Regions from separate parts of the Zoogloea sp. GDB6 genome, predicted to be linked through region 1. Evidence: predicted binding sites of a transcription regulator. Region 1 holds the regulator's gene; each other region holds the start of a gene.
What was found. Region 1 encodes FNR, which switches genes on or off when oxygen is low (the NO sensors DNR and NnrR bind a similar motif). Its sites were predicted from a motif close to TTGANCTAGNTCAA; they were not measured.
Positions count from the first base shown of each region.

Region 2: AC1PQG_RS12575 (DUF3079 domain-containing protein) is a predicted target of FNR. The motif match lies at 2,872-2,885, and genes of this name have one in related genera.
Region 3: ubiU (ubiquinone anaerobic biosynthesis protein UbiU) is a predicted target of FNR. The motif match lies at 3,006-3,019, and genes of this name have one in related genera.
Region 4: nirJ (heme d1 biosynthesis radical SAM protein NirJ) is a predicted target of FNR. The motif match lies at 1,808-1,821, and genes of this name have one in related genera.

Region 1 covers NZ_CM161497.1:1,238,846-1,244,745, forward strand. The annotation lists gene AC1PQG_RS05660 (bifunctional acetate--CoA ligase family protein/GNAT family N-acetyltransferase) at 1-313, opposite strand, end outside; tRNA gene AC1PQG_RS05665 (tRNA-Pro) at 666-742, shown strand; tRNA gene AC1PQG_RS05670 (tRNA-Arg) at 770-843, shown strand; tRNA gene AC1PQG_RS05675 (tRNA-His) at 892-967, shown strand; gene AC1PQG_RS05680 (chemotaxis protein) at 1,128-1,751, shown strand; gene AC1PQG_RS05685 (oxygen-binding di-iron domain-containing protein) at 1,759-2,499, shown strand; gene AC1PQG_RS05690 (SirB2 family protein) at 2,572-2,958, shown strand; gene fnr (fumarate/nitrate reduction transcriptional regulator Fnr) at 2,978-3,712, opposite strand; gene hemN (oxygen-independent coproporphyrinogen III oxidase) at 3,831-5,225, shown strand; gene AC1PQG_RS05705 (sulfite exporter TauE/SafE family protein) at 5,338-5,900, shown strand, end outside.
Region 2 covers NZ_CM161497.1:2,772,624-2,778,523, forward strand. The annotation lists gene AC1PQG_RS12570 (PAS domain S-box protein) at 1-2,537, shown strand, start outside; gene AC1PQG_RS12575 (DUF3079 domain-containing protein) at 2,608-2,817, opposite strand; gene AC1PQG_RS12580 (MBL fold metallo-hydrolase RNA specificity domain-containing protein) at 2,920-4,332, opposite strand; gene AC1PQG_RS12585 (VIT1/CCC1 transporter family protein) at 4,401-5,510, opposite strand; gene AC1PQG_RS12590 (hypothetical protein) at 5,536-5,748, opposite strand.
Region 3 covers NZ_CM161497.1:225,952-231,851, reverse strand. The annotation lists gene AC1PQG_RS01050 (EAL domain-containing protein) at 1-2,767, opposite strand, end outside; gene ubiU (ubiquinone anaerobic biosynthesis protein UbiU) at 3,080-4,093, shown strand; gene AC1PQG_RS01040 (U32 family peptidase) at 4,177-5,082, shown strand; gene ubiT (ubiquinone anaerobic biosynthesis accessory factor UbiT) at 5,102-5,572, shown strand; gene AC1PQG_RS01030 (VanZ family protein) at 5,696-5,900, shown strand, end outside.
Region 4 covers NZ_CM161497.1:5,476,598-5,482,497, reverse strand. The annotation lists gene AC1PQG_RS25050 (ATP-binding domain-containing protein) at 1-1,652, opposite strand, end outside; gene nirJ (heme d1 biosynthesis radical SAM protein NirJ) at 1,878-3,071, shown strand; gene AC1PQG_RS25040 (cytochrome D1 domain-containing protein) at 3,237-4,793, shown strand; gene AC1PQG_RS25035 (DUF2249 domain-containing protein) at 4,920-5,156, shown strand; gene AC1PQG_RS25030 (Crp/Fnr family transcriptional regulator) at 5,173-5,868, opposite strand.

The DNA of each region.
Region 1 (5,900 bases):
AGCCTGACGGCAGCACCACCACGGATTTGCAGCCGGCGCGCCCACAGGCGTCGACGATGGCCGGCACGCGGTCGGCCTTGGTGGTGATGACGGCCAGGTCGAGGCGCTGGGGGATGTCCTCGACGCTCTTGTAACAGGGGACGCCCAGCACTTGGTCGTACTTGGGATTGACGGTGAACAGCTTGCCCTTGAAGCCGGCCTCCAGCATGTTGCGGACGAGGATGTTGCCGAGGGACAGCTCTCTTTCGCTGGCGCCGATGATGGCCACGGAGCGGGGCTCGAAGAGGGGCGTGAGGTAGTGCTGTTCGTTCATGATGGGTACTCGGGTGAGTGCGAATCGTGCGGCTATTGGGTTGCCGTTGCCACGGGGCTTCGGGGCGTCTGGGGCCGGGCCGGATTTTACCCTGCGAGGGGGATCCTGGTATTGGTAATCCTACTGATTTATTGCGTTGCACAACGAAAGCTGTGATCTAGGTCAATTTGTGTGAATTCAATTTGTTGCGCGCATGCAACGCTTACCCGGAAGGCATGCGTTCGGGTGGGCGCGCGAGGAGGTGATGCATCGTGACCTGAAGCGTCCCGCAGGCACGAATTTCGTCGAACATGAAAATTCGTGCCAATTTTATTTGACGAGCTTTCGATTGGTGTGTAATATTCGCGGCTCTCGGGGTGTAGCGCAGTCCGGTAGCGCGCTTGCTTTGGGAGCAAGATGTCGGGAGTTCGAATCTCTCCACCCCGACCAAAGCTTGACCCGGGTGCCCACGGCGAACTGCCCGTAGCTCAACTGGATAGAGCACCGGCCTTCTAAGCCGGGGGTTACAGGTTCGATTCCTGTCGGGCAGGCTCTTTAAAAGGTTCTAGATCGGCGATTTCGATCGGCGGTCATCAGTGGCGGCATTAGCTCAGTTGGTAGAGCACTGGATTGTGATTCCAGGTGTCACCGGTTCGAAACCGGTATGTCGCCCCAAGTACAAGAAAACCCGCTGATTCGTCAGCGGGTTTTCTCGTTTACGGCACCGGCGGCGTGACGTTGGGGTGGTGCCGTCTTTTCCGCATCGAATGGCTCAAGCCGATTGCATCTTCGCCGTTAATCAGCCACCACTGTTTGCCTGCTCCAGAGAGTCCACATGAATGCGCCAGAACCGAATTTTCACGGGATTGCTCCGCGGACCGGCGAGCTTGCCCGTATCGTCCGGGTCAATGAGGAGATCAAGGCCATCGTGGCGACGGCCTTTCGCATCAATCTGATGGCCCTCAATGCGATCTTTCTCGCCAAGCGGGCGGGTAATGCGGCGCTCGGATTCGGTGTGCTGTCCAACGAGTTGCGGCGCTTCGCCCAGGATTTGACCCGCCACATGGCATCCCTGAGGGAAATGACTTCCGGCTCGGTCGGGAGTGTCACCGGTGTCGTGCAGCAGCAGCGCATTGCAGCGATTCTGGCGGAGGCCTTGAGGCTCAGCGGTGAGGGCGTGCCGGGTGCGCGGGAGGCTCGCAGGCGTGGCGCCACGCGGCTTGCTGAACAGCAGGTGCGCCTGCGTTCCCTCGATCTGCGTTTGCGCGCGGCGGTCGAGGAAACCCAGCAATTGGTCGAACTGGGCGGTGTGCTGGCTCGTTCGGCGAAGATCGAGGCGGCCTATGGCGGCAGCTTCAGTGCGGCATTGATGCAGGTCTCGACGGATTTTGCCGAGGTGATCGCGCAGATCAAGCGATCCCTCGAAGTTCTCGGCAAGGAACGCCTCGTAAAGGATTAGGAAACCCATGAAACAGGCCCATTGCATCTACCAAGACGAGGAACATCGCTGGCTGGCGATCGCGCGGGATACCACCAAGCCTGGTTACATCATCGATACTAATGAATATGTGGTCGTTCACGGGGAGGAGGCCCTGCTGTGCGATCCGGGTGGGATCGAGATCTTTCCGTCGGTATTCTCCGCGTTGTCGGCGGAGTGCGATCCGACACGCCTGGCGGGTATCTTCGCGTCCCATCAGGATCCGGACATCATTTCCTCGCTGGCCTTGTGGCTGGAGTTCAAGCCCGACCTGAAGTGCTATACGAGTTGGTTGTGGCAGAGTTTTCTGCCCCATTTCGGCGGGCAGGATTCGACCTTCGTGCCGATCCCCGATTCGGGCATGACGATCCGTCTCGATGGTCTTGAGCTGCAGGCGATTCCGGCCCATTACCTGCACTCGTCGGGCAATTTCCATCTGTACGATCCAAAGGCCAAGATCCTGTTCTCGGGCGATGTCGGTGCAGCTCTGTTGCCGGCGGATCATAACGAGCTGTATGTGCAGGACTTCTCCCGCCACATCCGCCATGCGGAAGGTTTTCACAAGCGCTGGATGGGCTCGGACCGGGCCAAGCGCGACTGGTGCGAGCGCGTCTCCCGCCTGGAGATCGACATGCTGGTGCCGCAGCATGGGGCCATTTACCAGGGGGCGGACGTGCAGCGATTCATTAACTGGTTCGCTGCACTGGAAGTGGGCGTGCTGCGCAGCTAAAGTGTCGCGGCCCCGTTCTTGCGGGGCCCGCCGGCAGCCCGGAGCTTTGCCGCGGAACGATGGAGGCGCGGCATGTATCTGGCTCTCAAGCATTTCCACATCACCTGCGTGGTGCTCAGCGGTTGCGGCTTCGCATTGCGGGGCTGGTGGTCGTTCAGCGGCTCGCCGCTATTGCGGGCGCGTCTGACCCGGGTGCTGCCCCATGTCGTCGATTCCTGCCTGCTGGGTAGTGCGCTCGGCCTGGCCTGGATGTCTGCCCAATACCCCTTTGTGCATGCCTGGTTGACGGCCAAGGTGCTGGGCTTGCTCGTCTATATCGGGCTGGGGAGTGTTGCGCTGAAGGCGGCGCGACCGCGTGCGCAACGCGCCGCGGCCTACGTGGGCGCGCTGGCGACGCTGTCGTGGATCGTGTCGGTGGCGGTCAGCAAGGATCCGCTCGGCTGGCTGGCCTGGCTGTGAGGCCGGGTGCCGGCGGTGCTCAGGCGGCGTGGTGGTTGAGCAGGCGCTTCAGGCCCGGCGTGTCGAGAATGCGGATGTGCTTCTGCTGGACGGCGACCAGGCCTTCTTCCTGGAAGCGGGAGAAGGCGCGGGATACCGTCTCGAGCTTGAGGCCCAGGTAGGAGCCGATCTCGTCGCGGGTCATGCGCAGGTGGAATTCCGACGGCGAGAAGCCCCGTGCAGTGAAGCGCTGGGACATGTTCAGCAGAAAGGCCGCCAGCCGCTCTTCTGCGCGCATCGAGCCGAGCAGCATCATCACGCCGTGGTCGCGGACGATCTCGCGGCTCATGATCTTGTGGAACTGGTGCTGCAGGCTCTCTACTTCCCGTGACAGCTCTTCGAGCCGGTTGAAGGGGATTACGCAGACTTCGCTGTCTTCCAATGCGATGGCGTTGCAGGAATGGTGCTCGGTGCTGATGCCGTCTAGGCCCAAGACTTCGCCGGTCATCTGGAAGCCGGTCACCTGGTCGCGGCCGTCCTCAAGGATCACGTCGGTCTTGAACGAGCCGGCGCGGATTGCGTAGATCGCCTCGAAGTTGTCGCCGGAGCGGTAGAGGTGCTGCTGCCGCTTGATCTTGCGGCGGCTGCCGACGAGCTCGTCGAGCTGGTCGATCTCATTGGGGTCGAGGCCGAAGGGAAGACACAATTCCCGCAGGTTGCACTGGGAACACGCGACCTTGATGTCCACGACCGTCACCGGAATCACCGATTTCATCTGCACGCGCAATCACCTGAACTGGATGGTTTTACCAACGTTTGGAGCCCTTTGATCCACGTCAATACTGTTTTGGATCGATTCTGCGATTGTTCAGCGCAACCAACAGAAGTGCACCATGAACACGACACAAAAAGACCTGATATTCGATCCCGAGCTCATTCGCAAGTTTGATGTGAATGGCCCGAGGTATACGTCGTACCCGACCGCTGACCGCTTCGTCGAGGCGTTCAACTCCGATGCCCTGGAGCACTGGCTCGGGAGGCGCACTGTCGGCGGAATCGGCAAACCGCTCTCATTATACTTCCACATCCCCTTCTGCAATACGATCTGCTACTACTGCGCGTGCAACAAGATCATCACCAAGGATCACGGTCGCTCCGCCAAGTATCTGGATTATCTCGAAAAGGAAGTGGACATGCAGGCGGCCAAGCTCGACGGGCCGCGGGAAGTGCTGCAATTGCACCTGGGCGGCGGCACGCCGACCTTCCTGTCCCACGACGAACTGCGCCGCCTGATGGGCATGGTCCGCAAGCACTTCACGCTGGTGCCGGACGGTGAGTATTCCATCGAGGTGGACCCGCGCAAGGTGGACGAAGCCACCGTTGCGTTGCTGGCCGAGCTCGGCTTCAACCGCATGAGCGTCGGCATTCAGGATTTCAATCCGGACGTGCAGAAGGCGGTCAACCGCGTCCAGAGCGAGGAAGAAACCAAGCTGGTGATCGACGCGGCGCGGGCCCATGGCTTCAAGTCGGTCAGCGTGGACCTGATCTACGGCCTGCCCAAGCAGAACGTGATCAGCTTCAACCGCACCCTCGAGCAGATTCTGGCGCTGTCGCCGGATCGCCTGTCGATCTACAACTACGCGCACCTGCCGAGCTTGTTCAAGCCCCAGCGCCGCATCATCGACGCGCAGCTGCCGTCCGGCGAGACCAAGCTGCAGATCCTGCAGCTGGCGATCCGCCGCCTGACCGAGGCGGGCTACGTGTATATCGGCATGGACCACTTCGCCAAGCCGGACGACGAGCTGACCACGGCTCAGCGCCAGGGGCGCCTGCACCGCAACTTCCAGGGTTACTCCACCTACGCGGAGTGCGATCTGCTGGCCTTCGGCGTGTCGGCGATCGGCAAGGTCGGCCCGACCTACGCGCAGAACGTGAAGACCCTCGACGAGTACTACGACATCATCGACACTGGCCGCCTGCCGGTGCTGCGCGGCATCGAGCTGACGCCGGACGACCTGCTGCGGCGGGCGATCATCCAGGCGCTGATGTGCCACTTCGAGCTGTCCATAGAGTCCATCGAGATTGCTCACTTGATCGACTTCAACAAGTATTTCGCCGCAGAACTCGCCGACTTGCGCGAGATGGAGAAGGGCGGCTTGCTGAAGATCGACAAGCAGTGGATCACCGTGCTGCCGGCCGGCCGCATGCTGGTGCGGGCGATTGCGATGGTCTTTGACAAGTACCTGCGCGCCGACCGGGAGCGCACCCGTTACTCGAAGGTGATCTGAACTTCCGGCCGGCTGGCCGCTCCGAGGTGGGCGGGCTAGAATGCCGGGCCAAGTGTTGGAACGCGCCCCGTGTTGCCCACGGGGCGTTTTTGTTTGTCCAGGTTGAATCTCCATGCCCGAAACCGGCTATTTCGCAGTCTTCCTCATCGGCTTGCTCGGCGGCACCCACTGTGTCGGCATGTGCGGCGGCATCGTCAGCGCGCTGACCGTGCAGTTGCCCGGCCAGCGGCGCAGTGACTGGCCCCTGCACCTGGCCTACAACGTCGGGCGGATCAGCAGCTATACGCTGGCCGGTGCGGCGATGGGGGCGATCGGTACGGTCGGGCTGCTGTTCAACAACATCCTGCCGATCCAGCTGGTTCTGTACGTGGCCGCCAACCTGATGCTGGTGGCGCTTGGGCTCTACCTGACCGGTTTCACGCGGGCCTTGTCTGGTGTCGAGCAACTCGGCCACAAGCTGTGGGCGCGCATCCAGCCGCTGACCCGGCGCTTCCTGCCGGCGCGCAGCGTGAGCCAGGCCCTTCCCCTTGGCCTGCTGTGGGGTTTTTTGCCCTGTGGCCTGGTCTATAGCGTGCTGGCGACGGCGCTGGTGACCGGCTCGGCGGAGCGCGGTGCGGGGTTGATGCTGGCTTTCGGCCTTGGCACGCTGCCCAACCTGTTGCTCGCTGGCATGCT
Region 2 (5,900 bases), 1.5 Mb from region 1:
TCGGCATCGAACCCCGCAACAGCATGCCGCTAGAGGATGTCGTCCGCCGCATCCATCCCGAGGACAGGGAGATCATGCAGGCCGCCCTGGGCGACGCCATCTCGAACGGCACGGTATACCGATGCGAATACCGGGTCGTGTGGCCTGACGGTTCGCTGCACTGGCTGGCAGCTTCCGGGCACGCCTCGCGAGAAGAACTGGGGCATGCCCCGCTTCGCATCAGCGGTGTCGTGCTCGACGTCACGGAACGGAGGCTGCACGAAGAGGAATTGCGGGAAAGCGAAGCGCGATTCCGCAGCTTCTTCGAGAACATGGCAGTCGGGGCCGGCCAGCTCGACGCCCGCGGCCGCTATCTGGATGTCAACGAACGCTACTGCCAGATCACCGGCTACAGCCGGGATGAGCTGCTCAACGGTATGGGGCCCATGGACATCACTCATCCGGATGATCTACCGGCAGACCGCGAGCGGATCGCCCGCCTGCTGGCTGGCAGACATCTCTACGACGCAGAGAAGCGCTTCATCCGCAAGGATGGACAGATCGCCTGGGTACACATCACCGCATCCACCGTCCTTGATGCCGACGGCTCCGTCAGCTATGTGACCGGCGCGATCGAGGACATCACGGCCCGCAAGGCCGCCGAGACGGCGCTGGAGGACAGCCGGCAGCGCCTGATCAACTACAACCAGGACCTGGCGCGGGAAGTCGAGGCACGCACTGCGGAGCTGTCCGAGCGCCAGCGCGAGCTGCAGGCCGCCAAGGAGACCGCCGAACAGGCCAGTGCCGCCAAGAGCGCCTTTCTGGCCACCATGAGTCACGAGATCCGCACGCCGCTCAATGCCATTCTGGGTACCGTGCAGATCCTCGAGCGCGGCACCCTCGACGACGATCAGCGCTATCTGGTCCGCAATCTGCGCACAGCCGGGCGTGGACTGCTGGAGCAGATCAACGATGTACTCGATCTGTCGAAGATCGAAGCCGGTCACTTCGAGCTGGAGCACAGCCCCTTCGTGCTCCACAACGTGATCAGCAATCTGGTGGACGTGCTCTCCCCGGTGGCGGCCGCCAAGGGCATCGCATTGGAGTGGGCGCCCCTGCCGGAAGTCGCCGCCACACTGATCGGCGATGCCCAGCGGGTTAGCCAGGTGCTCTACAACCTTACCGGCAATGCGCTCAAATTCACGTCGGAAGGCCATGTGGCGGTCTCCGTGCAGGCACTCAGCGAGGAAGCCGGCTGGATCACCCTGCGTTTCGCGGTTCGCGATACCGGCATCGGCCTTGCCCCCGAGCAACGGGAGCGGGTCTTCGACGCCTTTGTGCAGGCCGACGAGTCGACCCAGCGCCGTTACGGCGGCACCGGCCTCGGGCTGGCGATCTGCCAGCGGCTGGTGACATTGATGGGCGGACAGATGGGTGTGGACAGTCGTCTGGGGGAAGGAAGCGAGTTCTGGTTTACCGTGCCTTTCGAAATAGACGGTACAACGGTTCAGGAATTGCCGGCCAAGCTGACCGACAGCGAAGGTCCGCGGCTCGCCTGCCTGCGGGTGCTGGTCGTGGACGACAGCCCCGTCAACCTGGACATTGCCCGCCGTCTGCTTGAACTGGAGGGGGCCCACTGCACGGTCGCGGAAAGCGGCCGGGCGGCCATCGCCAAGCTCAGTGCGGCGCCGGATGCCTTCGATCTGGTCCTGATGGACGTGCAGATGCCCGAGCTGAACGGCATCGACGCGACGCAGGCGATCCGGTCCATACCCGCACTGGCTGCGCTCCCCATCATCGCGCTGACGGCCGGCGCCCTGCCGAGCCAGCGGGAACGCGCCATACACGCAGGCATGAACGACTTCCTCACCAAACCCTTCGAACTCGACACCCTGGTCGCCACCGCCCATCGCTGGGCAAGCCACGCAATCAAGACCGGCTCAGCCGCTGTACTTCAAGCACCGGTGAAAGCGACGAACTCGTTTCCGGACATCGCTGGCATCGATACCGCAGCAGTCAGTCGACGCCTGCTCGGGGACCGTGCGCTGTTCCTGTCGGCGCTGACGCGACTGCGCGACGAGTTCTTCAACGTCGTCGATGAAATCCGCACGATGCTCGCACACCACGATCTCGATACGGCACGGCAACGCATGCACAAGCTGCGAGGCGGCGCCGGCAACCTGTCGGCCGTGGCAGTCGCGGAGTTCGCCGCGCGGCTCGAAACCGCTTACGAGGGCGGTAACGCAGCGGCTGGCGAGGCAGACCTGCTTCAGCTTGACGCCGCCCTGACGCACCTGTTCCGCTCAGCCAAACCCTGGCTATCACCGCCTCCCGCGACGGCGGCCGCTGACAACGTCGCGCCGATTACTGATGATGCCCTGTCCCACCTGACGGCATCCCTCCGAAGCAACGACTTCGCCGCACTCAGCGAGTTCGAAGCCCTGCATGCCGGACTGGTGGCACGTTTTGGCGCTGCCGCGATCGAACCCGTCGCAACAGCGGTGGAAGGCCTGCGTTTCAAACCCGCGCTCGATCTACTGCAGGCCCTCGCGGAATAGCCCCGAGGCTATCCCCAGCGACGACCTCCCCCACCGGCGAGACGGCGCTGCACGTATAGATGCGCGGTTCCTAGTCGGCCTTCTTCACGGCGATGGCGTCATCGGGATCATCCAAACCCCAGTCCCCATGGCAATACCAGTCGTCGCCGAGCATCTCGGCCGGATGCAGGGTGCGCCCCGATCCATTACCGCAGGCCAGGGAGTCCGCCGGGCAGTATTTGTCGCAGCCCCAGCAGATGCGCTCCGGATGGGCCGGGTGCAGCGGAAATTTCTTCGCCATCACTGCTCCTCATACATATTGTTGAGCAGTTTACTCGGCTATTTCTTGCTAACTTTGATCCTGAGCAAGAAGACGAGCGATGGCACCGCCACTCTCCTCCACTCAAAGGTTTACGCTTTCCCCTTGCTGCGCCACATGCACATCGCGCCACCCCAGCTGCGCCCCGATCGCCTCGGCAAAATGGGCAGCCGCATCGGCCTCGCCATGAACCACGAAGGTGTGGCGCGGCGGCGCATGGAAGCCCTTCAGCCAGCCGATGAGCCCGGCCTGGTCCGCATGGGCCGAGAGGCCACCCACCGTGTAGATACGCGCCCGCACCGGCACAGCCTCACCAAAGATATGCACCAGCCGTGCCCCATCCACCAATCGTCGGCCCAGCGTTCCGGCGGCCTGAAAGCCGGCGATCAGCACGCTGCACTCGCTGCGCGGCAGGTTCTCGCGCAGGTGGTACTTGATACGCCCTGCCTCGCACATGCCGCTGGCAGAGATGATCACCGCACCGCTGCGGACTTCGTTGAGGGCGCGGGACGCCTCGACGTCCGCGACGAACTCCACCTTCATCCTGTCCGGGTGCTCCCGCAGCCAGGCGGTCAGTTCATGGGTCTCATCGTCGAGCAGCGCGGGATGGGCCAACGTGATGCGGGTAGCCTCGTTGGCCATCGGCGAATCCACATACACCTTTTGTGGCGGCAACCGTTCCCGGCGCACCAGATCCGCCAGGATGTAGATGATCTCCTGGGTACGCCCGACCGCGAAAGACGGAATGATCAGGTTGCCATGACAGGCGTGGGTCCGGCCGAAGGCCGCGACGATCTCGTCTTCCGTTTCCTGCAGGGGCCGGTGCAGACGGTCGCCATAGGTCGATTCGATGAGCAGCACATCGGCGGTCGGCACAACGGGCTCGGGATCGTTCAGGACCGGCCGGTCGCGCATGCCCAGGTCGCCCGAGAACACCAGCTTGCGCGGCTTGCCCTCTCCTCCAACGGTGACTTCCAGCCAGGCCGAACCGAGGATATGGCCCGCATCATGGAAACACACCTGTATGCTTTCGGCCGGCTGGATGGGCTTGCCGTAAGCCGCTGGTCGCAGCAGCGGCAAGGTCGCCTGGGCCTGGGCCACGGTATACAGCGGCGGATGCACGCCTCGCCCGTTCTTGCCGCTGCGTCGCTGGTGACGCAGCTGCCACTCGGATTCCTTTTCCTGGATATGGGCGCTGTCGAGCAGCAGCACTTCGAGCAGGTCTATGGTCGCCGGTGTCGCATAGATCGGGCCACGGAAACCCAGCACTGCCAGGCGCGGCAACAGCCCGGAGTGGTCGATATGGGCATGGGTCAACAGCACGAAGTCGATCTTGCGGACATCAAAGCCGAAATCCAGCGCACGCTGGTTCTTCAAGCGGGCCTCGCCACCACCCTGGAACATTCCGCAATCGACGAGGAAACGTACGTCGCCGGTTTCTACCAGGGAGCACGAGCCGGTCACTTCACCGGCCGCGCCAAAGAAACTGATACGCATTTTTGACCGCCTCCTTTCGCGTTCAGCATGAACCTCCGTCCATCCGAACGCAAGGCTGGACGGGCCTTTCAGCCGATGGACACGCCGATCAGCGCCCCGCTGCCATAGGTGACGCCGGCCGCCGCCGCACCGATCAGGATCTGCCGCGCCGCCGAATACCCGGGGCTTCGCCCGCTGAATAGAGATGTCGCCAGCCCTATCCCGCCCAGGCCAGCCGTACTGAGAGACAGGCTCCAGGCCAAGCCCGGCGGGCCGCCGGTAAAGAAATACGGCAACACCGGAAAGATCGCACCGGCCGCAAACAACGCAAACGACACCGCCGCGGCGCTCCACGGGTTGCCGCCCATCTCGGCGGGATCGATACCGAGCTCCTCCCGCACCAGCGTATCGAGCGCAGTATCCCGGTCACGCATCATGTCTCGTGCCACCCGCTGGGCATCGTCACGGGCCAGACCCTTGGCCTGGAAGATCAGCGCCAGTTCCTTGCGCTCGGCCTCCGGGTTTTCCTCCAGCTCCTGACGCTCTTGCGCCACACGGGTGGACGCGAATTCGCGGGCATTCGTCACCGACAACCATTCCCCCAGCGCCATCGAGACAGCCCCCGCGATGAGGCCGGCCAGACCGGTCAGCAGAATGGTGTTGGGGGACGCTCCCGCGCCGGCAACCCCCATCACCAGGCACAGACTGGACACCAAGCCGTCGTTGGCACCGAGCACTGCTGCACGCAACTCGTTGCCCGAGCCACGCCCATGCCAACGCTCGGCCCGCGCGATATCGGCGCCGACATGCCCGCCCCTCCGATTCACCGCCTCGATGATCGCCGCGTGGGAGCGTTCCTCCCCGGACAAGGCCTCCGCATCGGGCTGGCCGGCATACTTGTCGCGGTCGGCAAATTCCGCCGTCGCCAGGGCCGGCAACACGAAGTGCGGCCCGAAGTGCCGGGCCAGCCACACCAGCATCCGCGTGCGCAGCCCTGGCGCATGGGCTTCGACGCCGACTCCTGCTTCATCGAGCTTGCCGCGCCAATGGGCTGCATGGCTCAACTCGGCCTGGGAGAGTTGCTGGAAGAGATCCTGGCGCACCGGATCCGTCTCGGCCCGGGCCAGTCCGGCATACAGCGCCGCGCCATCCTGCTCGTCGCGCCAGTTCCGGTAATAACGCTCGACATCCTTGTCCATGGCCAGCACCCTCCAGCCGATGGGGCTATTGGCAATCGTCGCTGGGAGGATGGCCGCTGACACCATCGATCAATCCGGAAGCATCCTCGAGATAGTCCCGCGTATGCTCCAGCGCTTTGCGGTGCAGGCCGTTGGCCGGATCCCTCAACAAGGCATTGACGCGCTCCAGCCAGTAAGCGCAGTCAGGGTCGTGGGCGTGCAACGCCTGATTGATCACGTCGATCGGATATGAACTCATCGTATTCAAGTATCAAGCCCGAGGTGGGTAGTCTACCACCGTCGGATCGACGCAAATATTGGGCTGGATCAAGAGTGGGCGGGCCTCTGACCGAAATGATCCGGCAGATCTGCAACGAGAGATCCACATGATCTCCATGTGGTTCCAGAAAG
Region 3 (5,900 bases), 1.0 Mb from region 1:
GCCCGACGATGGCCGCGACGATCGCCCTATCCTCCGGCCCGGCGTTGATCGCCCGCACGAAGGACTGGTCGATCTTCAACTTGTCGAGGGGGAAGCGCCGCAGGTAGGCGAGGCTCGAGTAGCCAGTGCCGAAATCGTCGATCGCGATCGACAGGCCCAGCGCCTTCAGTTCGGCGAGCTGGTGGGCGGCCTGCTCCACATCGACCATAACCATGCTTTCGGTGACCTCGAGGGTCAGCAGTTCGGGCGGCACGCCATGGCGCGCCAGCGCCGCCGCCACGGTGGCGACGAAATCGGCCCGGCGGAACTGCAACGGCGAGATGTTGGCCGCCACCGGCACCATGCGGCGCCCCTCCGCCCGCCAGGCCGCCAGCTGGCGGCACAAGGTGTCGAGCACCCACGCGCCGATGGGCAGGATCAGCCCGCTCTCCTCCGCCAACGGAATGAAGCGGGCCGGCGGTACGTTGCCGAGTTCCGGGTGGGTCCACCGCAGCAGCGCCTCGGCGGCAATCAGCCGACCGTCGACTGCCACCACCGGCTGGTAGTTCAGCGCCAGCTCGCCGCGCTCCAGCGCCCGGCGTAGCGCGTGCTCGATGGACAACCGTTCGCTGGTCGCGGTGGCCATGCTCTCGGTGAAGAACTGCACGCCGTTACGCCCCTCTTCCTTGGCCTTGTACATCGCCATGTCGGCCCGGTCGAGCAGGATCTCCGCGTCCTCACCGTGATCCGGATAGATGGCCACGCCGACACTGGTGGACAAGCTGAACTCACATCCGGCCAGGCGGAAAGGTTCATCCAGGGCCGCCAGCAGGCGCTCCCCCGAGGCCTGGAGATCCGCCGGGCCGCCTTGCTCGGGCACCACCACGACGAACTCGTCGCCACCGTGGCGCAGCACGCACTCCCCTTCACGCAGTACCGAGGTCAGGCGCTGGGCGACCTCCACCAGCAGCTGGTCGCCGACGTGATGGCCGAGGGTGTCGTTGATGTTCTTGAAGCGGTCGAGGTCCAGGAAGCACAGCCCGATCCGCCGCCCATCCCGCCTCGCGTCCTCCACGGCGTGCGCCATGGTCGGCTGCAGCGCAGCCCGCGATGGCAGGCCGGTGAGGAAATCGTGGTTGGCCAGAAAACGGATGCGCGCCTCATCGGCCTTGCGCCGACTGATGTCGGAGAACACCCCGACGTAGTGGAAGGCCGGACCATCGGGGGCCCGCACGACGCTGATCGACATGTCGGCGGGGAAGCTCTCGCCGCTGGCCCGGCGTATCCACACCTCGCCCTGCCACAGGCCGTCCTGCAGCGCTACGGCGCGGATGCGGCTGGCGAAGCCGCGCGGATGCTTCTGCGGATCGAACAGCACCAGAGGCCGTCCGCGCACATCCTGCCCGGCAATGCCGGTGAGCGCGGTGAAGGCCCGGTTGGTCATCACCACCCGCCGCTCGGGATCGATGATGACGATGCCTTCCGAGTTGTTCTCGAAGACCTTCGCCGCCAGCCGCAGCGTCTCGTCGCGACGGTAATTGCGGAGGGCGAAGCCGATGTCGGTGCTCATCTCGTCGAGCAGGGCCACCGTCTGCGCATCGAAAAAGTGCTTCTCGGCCTTGCACAGCACCAGTGCCCCGTCCGGCCCACCGCTGTCACGGATCGGGAACAGGGCAAAGGAACCGGCCGCCTTGTCGCGCCCAAGGCCGTCCGGGCACGCCTCCACCATGTCGGGCAGAGCCGGATCATTGACGATCAGCGCCTCGGCCGGAACACGGTGCGTGGGCAGACAGCCCAGATCCGTGCCACCGTCGCGGCACTTGCCGTACATGGCCACCGGCTTGAGGACGCTGCCCTCGATCTCGGGGAAGCCGATCCAGGCCAGGTCCAGCTCGCCGAATTCAACCGCGATACGGCATACCTGGGGCAGCAGCGCATCCGCATCACGGGCATGCACGATCGCCTTGTTGGTCACCGACAAGGCGTGGTGCAGGCGCTGCAAGCGCTCGATATCACGGTTGCGGGCACGCAGCGCAGACAGGGTTTCGTCGAGGGTTTCGGCCAGTTCCCCGAGTTCGTCCCGGCGCACCACCGGCATGCGGATCTCGGCATCCTCGCCGCCGGGCGCCCGGCGGCGCCCCAGGGCCGCACGGATGGCCTCGGCCGGACGCAGCACGTAGCGGGACAGCAACAGATAGATCAGGCCGGCCACCAGGCTCAGCACCGCCCCCAGCCCGACGGACAGGTGCAGCGCCGTCTCCTCGGCGGCCTGCCACAGGCTGCCCGCATCGAGGCGCAGGAACAGTATGCCGTCGTCCAGGCGGCCGCTATCGCCCCCGGCGCCGAGCAGCAGCACCGGTTCCAACACATCCAGGCTGCGACGGCTCGAATCCAGCACCCGCGCGCCGTGACGGGACGCCTGCACACTGCCGAGACTGGCCGCCAGCGCCCGGTCGGGCAGCGCCGTCAACGGCAGATCGATCCAGTCGTGGTCACTGGCGGCGATGACGCGGCCCGGCTCACCCGCCACCAGCACCAGGCGCTGCACGTCCCGCGCAGCCCCCAGCGCAGACACGAGCCGGCGCAGATCGGTGGAATCCTGGGTGGTCTCCGCTGCGGCATGGACGGCCGACACGGTCGCCTCGGCGCGCTGCTCGACGAGGATCTGGAAGCGCTCCACGATCCCCGAGTACAGAACGCTGACCAGCAACCCCATCCCCATCGCCCACAGGGCCAGCAAGGGGCCAAGCAGACGCCAGCGCAGGGACAGGAAACGGGCGCCGCTCATCGGCGCATGCCCTTCGACATGCACATCATGCAGGGCGGTAACCCCCGATGATGGGCTCGCTGGCAATCAACGACAGGAAGCGACAGCGCGACACGGGCACGGACGAAGTCATAAGCCAAACCAATAACCTTCCTCGCGGGCAAGTATGCGCCAGCGTGCAAGAAATGCCCATGTCCCGAAACCGCCCGACACATTTGGCAAATGGCCTTCCCCGCTCCGGTCTCGACCCGGCGCCCCGTTGACCGCGGTCAAGGTTCGCCCGACGAGGGGCGCCTATAGTCGGCCGGCGTCATTTTTCGCCGCCCGGAACCCATGACTCCCCCGCATCCGATCGAACTGGTCTGCCCCGCCGGCAGCCTGCCCGCCCTCAAGACCGCCATCGACAACGGCGCCGATTGCGTCTATCTAGGCTTCAAGGACGCCACCAATGCCCGCAACTTCACCGGCCTCAATTTCGACGACAAGTCGATGGCTGAAGGCGTGCGCTACGCCCACGACCGCGGCCGCAAGGTGCTGCTGGCCCTCAACACCTACCCGCAGACCGACAACTGGCCCAGCTGGACCCGCGCCATCGACCGCGCAGCCGACTGCGGCATCGACGCGCTGATCCTCGCCGACCCCGGCCTGATGGCCTACGCGCGCAAGACTCACCCGCAGTTGCGCCTGCACCTGTCAGTGCAAGGCTCGGCCACCAGCTACGACGCCATCAATTTCTACTACGAACGTTTCGGTATTTCGCGCGCCGTGCTGCCGCGGGTGCTGTCCCTGGCCCAGGTGGAGCACGTGATTGCCAACACCCCGGTGGAGATCGAGGTGTTCGGCTTCGGCGGATTGTGCGTGATGGTAGAGGGGCGCTGCGCGCTGTCGGCCTACGCCACCGGAGAATCCCCCAACTGCAACGGCGCCTGCTCGCCGGGCAAGCACGTGCGCTGGGAGCAGACCCCGAAGGGCATGGAAACCCGCCTCAACGGCATCCTCATCGACCGCTTCGCCGACGGCGAGCGGGCCGGCTACCCGACCCTGTGCAAGGGCCGCTTCGACGTAAACGGCGAGACCTACTACGCCATCGAGGAGCCCACCAGCCTCAATACGTTGGAACTACTGCCCGAGCTGGCCCGCGTCGGCGTTCGCGCGATCAAGATCGAAGGCCGCCAGCGCAGCCCCGCCTACGTGACCCAGGTCACCAAGGTATGGCGCGCCGCCATCGACCGGCTGCAGGCCGACACCGCGCCCTTCCGCGTCGAGGCGGCGTGGATGGCCGAACTCAACAAGGTGTCCGAAGGCCAGAGCCACACCCTCGGCGCCTACTACCGCCCCTGGAAGTAAGCCTCCCAAACCTGCCGCTCCGCGCCGGGCCCCGGGAAGGGGCCAGCGAAGCCCGGGGCGGCCTTTCGCCTTACTGGAATGCGATGAAACTCGCCCTCGGTCCCCTGCTCTACTACTGGCCCCGCCAGGCCACGCTGGCCTTCTACGCCGACATGGCCGACGCGCCGGTGGATATCGTCTATCTCGGCGAGACGGTGTGCTCCCGCCGCCACGAACTGCGCCTCAGCGACTGGCTCGAAGTAGCCGACATCCTCGCCGCCGCCGGCAAGGAAGTCGTGCTGTCCAGCCAGGTGCTGGTGGAATCCGAATCCGACCTCAAGACCCTGCGCCGCATCGTCACCAACGGGCACTTCCGCGTCGAGGCCAACGACATGGGCGCAGTGCGCCTGCTCACCGGCGGCGACGCGCCGGTGGCGGACTGGATCGCCGGCCCCACGCTGAACATCTTCAACCCGGCCACCCTGGGCATGTTCGCCGAGCTCGGCGCCAGCCGCTGGGTCGCCCCGCCGGAGATGTCGCGCCAGCAGATCGCCGAGCTGCGCGGCGGCCTCGGCCAGCCGATGGAAGTGGAGGTCTTCGCCCACGGCCGCCTGCCGCTGGCCTTCTCGGCGCGCTGTTTCACCGCCCGCCACTACAATTTGCAGAAGGACACCTGCGAGTTCCGCTGCCTGCAGTTCGCCGACGGCATTCCGCTGAAGACCCGCGAAGGCGAACCCTTCCTGACCCTCAACGGCATCCAGACCCAGTCCGCCCATGTGCACACCCTGCTCGGCGACCTGCCTGCCGTGCAGGCCGACGGCCTCGATATCCTGCGCATCAGCCCCCAGGGCGAACACACCGCCGAGGTCATCGACCTGTTCCGCCAGGCCCTGGCCGGCCAGCTTCAGCCCGCCGAGGCCCTGCGCAACGCCCGCCCGCTGCTGCCGGAAGCGCCGTGCAACGGCTTCTGGCACGGCCGGCCCGGCGTCGAACAACTCGTCACCGCCTGATCCTCCGGAGCGCCCGACCATGAAACTGCCCGCCTTCACCCTGCCCAAGCCAATTGCCAGCATCGGCGCCCGCCTGCCCCAGCTGCCGCCGACGCTGGCGCTGGTCGGCGCCCTCAACCTGGCTCTCGACCGCATCCTGCCGCGCGACACGCTGGAGCCACTGACCGGCAAGCGCCTGCTCCTCAAGGTCACCGACGCCGGCCTGGCGCTGCGCTTCACCTTCACGGCGCGGGGCTTCCGCCCGCTGTTCGACCCGCGCCAGCCGGACCTGACCATCTCCGCCACCACCCGCGACTACCTGGCCCTCGCCCTGCGCGAGGAGGACCCGGATACCCTGTTCTTCAGCCGCCGCCTGCTGATGGAAGGCGAGACCGACCTCGGCCTGCTGGTCAAGAACACCCTCGACGCGGTGGACTGGGATGCGCTGCTGGCACGCCTCGCAGCCTTCCGACCCGGCTTCGGCAAGCGCGCGCCGACCCAGCCGGCCTGAGGCAGTAGCAGCGGGCGGCCCCTCATCCCGAATCCACCTCCCGGCCACGGCGTGGCGCGGGTCCCGCCCCAAACCCGTGTCCGCGGCTAGAATGAAGCCTGACGCGCTTCTCCAGCCAGCCCGATGCCTTCGCCACGCCACAGTTCTCCGCTCGCAGCCTACTTCGCCGCCGCCATCGGGATACTGATCGTTTACGCCTGCCTGCATCCCTTCACCGGCTGGCGAGACCCCGGCCTACCGCTCTTCGACTTCCTGTCCGCCCCGTGGCCGCGCTACTACAGCTGGGTAGACCTGGTGGTGAACGTCATCGGCATCGTGCCCTTCAGCT
Region 4 (5,900 bases), 1.5 Mb from region 1:
ACCCTGTCCGTATCGTTCAGCCGGGCCTGGAGAATTGCTGCCGCCCGCTCCGATACAACCAGCGTCAATTTCATCGTAGCACGCGTGGCACCAACGAAAAGCCTCCGCACAGCCTTGCCGTCGAGGCTTTCAAAATCCACCTCGGTGAGGATCACACAGGGCGCGGCCCGGCCTTTGAAGCGCAACACGGAGTCCGTGAGGATGTCGCCCTCGGTCAGGATCGGATTACCCAGCAGGTCGTAGCGCCCCGTGGGGGCTTTAAGGGAATAGGGGCCGAGTCGCGTGAATGGCGTCAGTGCCGAATGCTCACGCCCGCGATAGCTGATCAACGCAATGTGCGAACGCTTGAAGCCCAGACCGATTGCACGGGTGACTGCGCTGACCGAGCGGACCACCAGTTCGTCGGGCGTCGTGTAGGTCAGGATGTCGATGTCCGATCCGCTCAGCGGACTGCCGGCCTCGACCGGATGTTCCAGCGGCAACAACAGATTGAGGGACGCGAGGATGTCCTTCGGGCTGCGGTAATTGATGTCGGAACGCAGCGTTACCCAGCCCGGCAGCTGAACTTGCGGCAGGCCGTAGAGGTTCTGCATCGGATCTTCCAGCCACCAGGCCCGCCCGCCTGGGCGCAGGAAGCGCAGCAGGTTGTCGGCCCAGCGTGCATGGAAGTCCTGCCCTTCGTCGATGATGATCTCGTCGAAGCGATCCGCCTCATCCGGAACATGCTTGTCCAGAAAGCCTTCCAGCCGGGCGAAGGCGCCTTCACGACTGAAATCCGGCACTTCACCGGCCGCCTGGCAGACACGGTCGGCCAGTTGGTGATAGGTAAGGACCTGACCACCCGGCGGGGCGATCAACGCGATGTGATCGGCCAGCGGCCGGTTGTAGCAAACGTAGAGTGGCTTGCGCCCGGCGGCGAGCGCATCCCGATAGACCGCCATCGCCAGCTGGGTCTTGCCCGAGCCGGCAGTACCGATCACACGCAGGCGGAAGGGCTCGCACTCGATGCGCCGCGCCCACTCCGCCAGGCCACCGGCCAGCCGGGTATACAGTGCATGCGCCTCGCCGACGACCGCATGCACTTCCGGCACCAGTTGCAGTTCGTCGCCAAGGAAGCGATGCAGCTTGTCCTTATAAAGAACCGACTCCCCCCGCGCCGGCAGGATGGAGCGCACGGTGTGCGCCAGGTAATCCCGCTTGCCCGCATCGATGATGCGCGCCGGATCGATGCCCGCCGTGCCGGGCTGTTTCACGGTGTAGTCGGGGCAGAACAGCAGCGCATCGACCTGCGGCGATTCGATCCCGCAGATGGCCCTCAGACGCTGGGTCAGTGCATCGACAGTACGCGCGAGCTGTAGCGGCACGCTCTTGTCCTTCTGGGCATAGCGCTTCACCAGGCCTTCAGGCGTCTCGGCCAGGAAGCCGGATTTCTGCTCGATCAGCAGCAGCTTGCCGGTCGGCCCGACGATCGCGAAATCGATCTCGCCGACGATGGCGTAATTACCCTGCTGAACCCGCGTCCAGTGCACGCCGTGATAAACCGTGTAAGTGTCGTCCAACTCCGCGGCAAGAATAGCCAGGGTTTCAATTTCGCGCTGGGCGGCACCACTGGCCTTCAACTCGCGCCAGCCTTCGGGATGAATGACAGCCATGTCGGGGATTCTCGTGATCGGATCCGGTCTGGATCGCAACCCGGCCATTCTGTCAGCCCGGCCCACCGATTGTCATGCCGCCCGGCGCCGCGCACGCTGCTATATATATGTGAGGTCGCTGTCGTCACAGATCCGCCACCGCTGCAGATGCCCGGTTGATACCCATCAAGGCCGGGCGCCCCTCCCCACGGAGACAATGCCCAAAACCCTTCGGAAGGTGAGGCCATGTTCCGCATTTCGAGCTATATCCGAGAAATCACCACCCCCACGCCCCTGGGCCCACGCCGTGCGCCGCCGGGGCCGGTGGTCATCTGGAACCTGATTCGCCGCTGCAACCTGACCTGCAAGCACTGCTACTCGATCTCCGCCGACAAGGACTTCGCCGGCGAGCTCGACACGCCAGAGGTCTTCCGCGTGATGGACGAGCTGAAGGCCTTCCGCGTACCGGTGCTGATCCTCTCGGGCGGCGAACCCCTGCTGCGGCCGGACATCTTCGAGATCGCCGGCCGCGCCAAGGCGATGGGCTTCTACGTGGGCCTGTCATCCAACGGCACGCTGATCGACAAGGACAATATCGATGCGATCGCCGCCGCGGATTTCGACTACGTGGGTGTCAGCCTCGACGGCATCCGCGCGACCCACGACAAGTTCCGCCGCCTCGACGGCGCCTTCGAGCGTTCGCTGGCCGGCCTGCGCCTGTGCCGCGAACTCGGCGTGAAGGTCGGCGTGCGCTTCACGATGACCCAGGACAACGCCGCCGACCTGCCCGCCGTACTGCAACTGGTGGAGGACGAAGGCATCGACCGCTTCTACTTCTCGCACCTCAACTACGCCGGGCGCGGCAACAAGAACCGCGCCGACGACGCCCACCACATCCTCACCCGTAAGGCCATGGACCTGCTGTTCGACACCGCCTGGGATTGCGAACGGCGCGGCCTCGACAAGGACTTCACCACCGGCAACAACGACGCCGACGGCCCCTTCTTCCTGCACTGGGTGCAACAGCGCTTCCCGCAGCATGCAGCCCACGTGGAAGCCAAGCTGCGGCAATGGGGTGGCAACTCCAGCGGCGTCAACGTGGCCAACATCGACAACCTGGGCAACGTCCATCCCGACACCATGTGGTGGCACCACACCCTCGGCAATGTCCGCGAACGCAGCTTCGGCGACATCTGGACCGACCTGTCCGACCCGCTGATGGCCGGCCTCAAACAGTCGCCGCGGCCGGTCAAGGGGCGCTGCGCCGACTGCCGCTACCTGTCCATCTGCAACGGCAACACCCGCGTGCGGGCCCAGCAGCTGACCGGCGACCCATGGCAGGAAGACCCCGGCTGCTACCTCGACAACACCGAGATCGGCGTCGCCGACGGCGAGCGCCTGGAAGTGAAGCCATGGGTCCGGCTGCGCTCCGTCGCCTGAAACCGTAAGCCGTGGGGCGAGTTCATCCGCCCACAATCGGCTCAACAAAGTCCGCGGGCGGCTGGACTCACCCCGCTGGAAGCCCACCCGCAGGGAGCCGTTCCCAAGGACGGCCGCCCCAGGCCTGCACCGCACACCCTCTCCCCAAGCCAAGGGACCCGCACGATGAACCGCCTCTTTTCCGCCATCGCCCTTGCCGCTCTGGCCTTCACCGCCTTGCCGGCCCAGGCCGGCGCACCGGAACTCTTCGCCCAGCACTGCGCCATCTGCCATGGCACCAGCCGACTGGGCGCGATGGGGCCAGCCCTGTTGCCGGAGAGCCTTGAGCGCCTCAAGCGCAAGGACGCCGTCGCGACGATCCGTGACGGCCGCACCGCGACGCAGATGCCGCCCTTCTCGGCGGTGCTGTCCGCCGCCGACATCGACGCCCTCGCCGAATGGATCTACTCGCCGGTCAGCCCCGCCCCCACGTGGAGCGCCGCCGACATCCGCGCCTCACGCGTTGAGCCCTATCCGCCCGGCAGCCTGCCGGACGCCCGCCAGGGCGACGTGGCCAAGGCCGACCCGATGAACCTGTTCATCGTCGTCGAAGCCGGCGACCACCACGTCAGCGTGCTCGACGGCGACCGCATGGAGCGCATCTTCCGCTTTCCGTCCCGCTACGCGCTGCACGGCGGCCCCAAGTTCACGCCGGACGGGCGTTACGTATTCTTCGCATCCCGCGACGGCTGGGTCAGCAAGTTCGACATCTGGAACCTGAAGGTCGTCGCCGAGGTGCGTGCCGGCCTCAACACCCGCAACGCCGCCGTCTCCAGCGACGGGCGCTACGTGGCGGTGGCCAACTACCTGCCCGGCAACCTGGCCATCTTCGACGCCGACCTCAAGCTGCTCAAGCTCATCGACGGCCGCAACCTGAAGGGCGACGCCGCCTCGCGCATCTCGGCGGTATACGACGCCGCGCCGCGCAAGAGCTTCGTGGTCGGCCTGAAAGATCTGCCCGAGATCTGGGAAATTTCCTACGATCCGGCCGCCAAGCCCTTCCACGATGGCTACGTGCACGACTACAAGATGGGCGAGGCGATCGCCACGCCCGGCTACCTCAACCCGCGCCGCACACAACTGGAAGACCCCCTCGACGACTTCTTCTTCACTCAGGACTACACCAACGTGGTCGGCGCCAACCGGGACGGACACGGCAAAGTGGTCAATCTCGATGTCCGCCGGCCGATCAGCAACCTGGACCTGCCCGGCATGCCGCACCTGGGTTCCGGCATTTCCTGGCTACGGGATGGCCACCGTGTGGTGGCCAGCACCAACCTGAAGGACGCGCGAGTCAGCGTCATCGACATGCAGAACTGGCAGACCGTCGCCACCATCCCCACCCTGGGCCCCGGCTTCTTCCTGCGCAGTCACGAGAACAGCCCCTACGCGTGGGTCGACTCGATGATGAGCCCGACCGCCAGGGACACCCTGCAGGTCATCGACAAACAGAGCCTGCAGGTCGTCGCCCAGGTCCGCCCCGAACCGGGCAAGACCTTCGCCCATGTGGAATTCGACCGCAACGGCCGCTACGTGATCGCCAGCCTGATGGAGAAGGACGGCGCACTGATCTTCCTCGACGCGAAGACCTTCAAGGAGCTCAAGCGCCTGCCGGCCTCGAAGCCGATCGGCAAGTACAACCTGTTCAACAAGATCCAGCGCTCCGAGGGCACCAGCCACTAGGCGGGCCGGATCTCAGCCACACAGCCCCCCGCGAGCAATCCGTCGCTTGAGCGCGGTCAAGGCCCGCGCTTCCGGCAGGGGCCAATCTGTCATTGCCCCTGAGCAGCCCCAATCGGAGAAAACACCATGACCGATGCCCTGACCCCCGTCATCGTCGACGCCCGCGGCCTGATGCCGCCGGAGCCACTGAACCTGACCCTAGAAGCCCTCGACACCCTGCCGCCGGGCGGCGAGGTGATCCTGCTGATCTACCGGGAACCGACGCCGCTATACGACATCCTGCGGCGCAACGGCTACACCCATCGCACCGAGATGAACAGCGATGGCGAATTCGCGATCCACATCCGCCACGCCGCCCCCTGAGCGGCGGGCCGCAGCCTCAGTCGTGTTCGGCCAGGCGGGCGGCGTCGTGGATCACGATGTGCTTGCCCTGCACCGAGATCAGGCCGGCGTCGGACAACTCGTGGAAGATCCGCGACAGGGTTTCCGGCGTGAGGCTCAGGCGCGACGCGATCACCTGCTTGCTGGTCGGCAGCTCGACGCTGTGCGTGCCGTCCTTCGGCGCGCAGGGCGCGCTTTCGGCCAGTTGCAGCAGGTAGCCGATGACCCGCTGGGTGGACGAGCGCAGCGCGTAGGACTCCACGTCCCGCACCATGGTGTGCAGGCGGATCGACATGCCGGCCAGCAGCTTGCGCGCAAAGCGCGGGTCCTGCTCGATCTGGTCGAACACCGCCGACGCACCGATGTGCAGCACCAGCGTGTCGGCCAGCGCCTCACCGAGCACCGGATAAGGCTGGTCGAGGAACATCACCGCCTCGCCGAAGCTCTGCAGCGGCCCGAGGATCTCGACGACCTTCTCGTTGCCCTGGGCGGACGTGAAGGCCAGCTTGATCTGCCCCCACACGACCAGGAAGAAGCCCTTCGGCAGATCGCCACGCTGGAACAGACGATCGCCCTTCTGCAGGCGCTTCTCCCGCGTTACGGCAGCCAGGTGGGCCAGATCCTCCGGTGCCAGGGCGCTGAACAGGGGCATGCGGCTGAGCAAGCCGGGAATATCGATCTTGTCGGTGGACATGGCGCGGATTCTCGTGTTGGGCGAAATAGCAG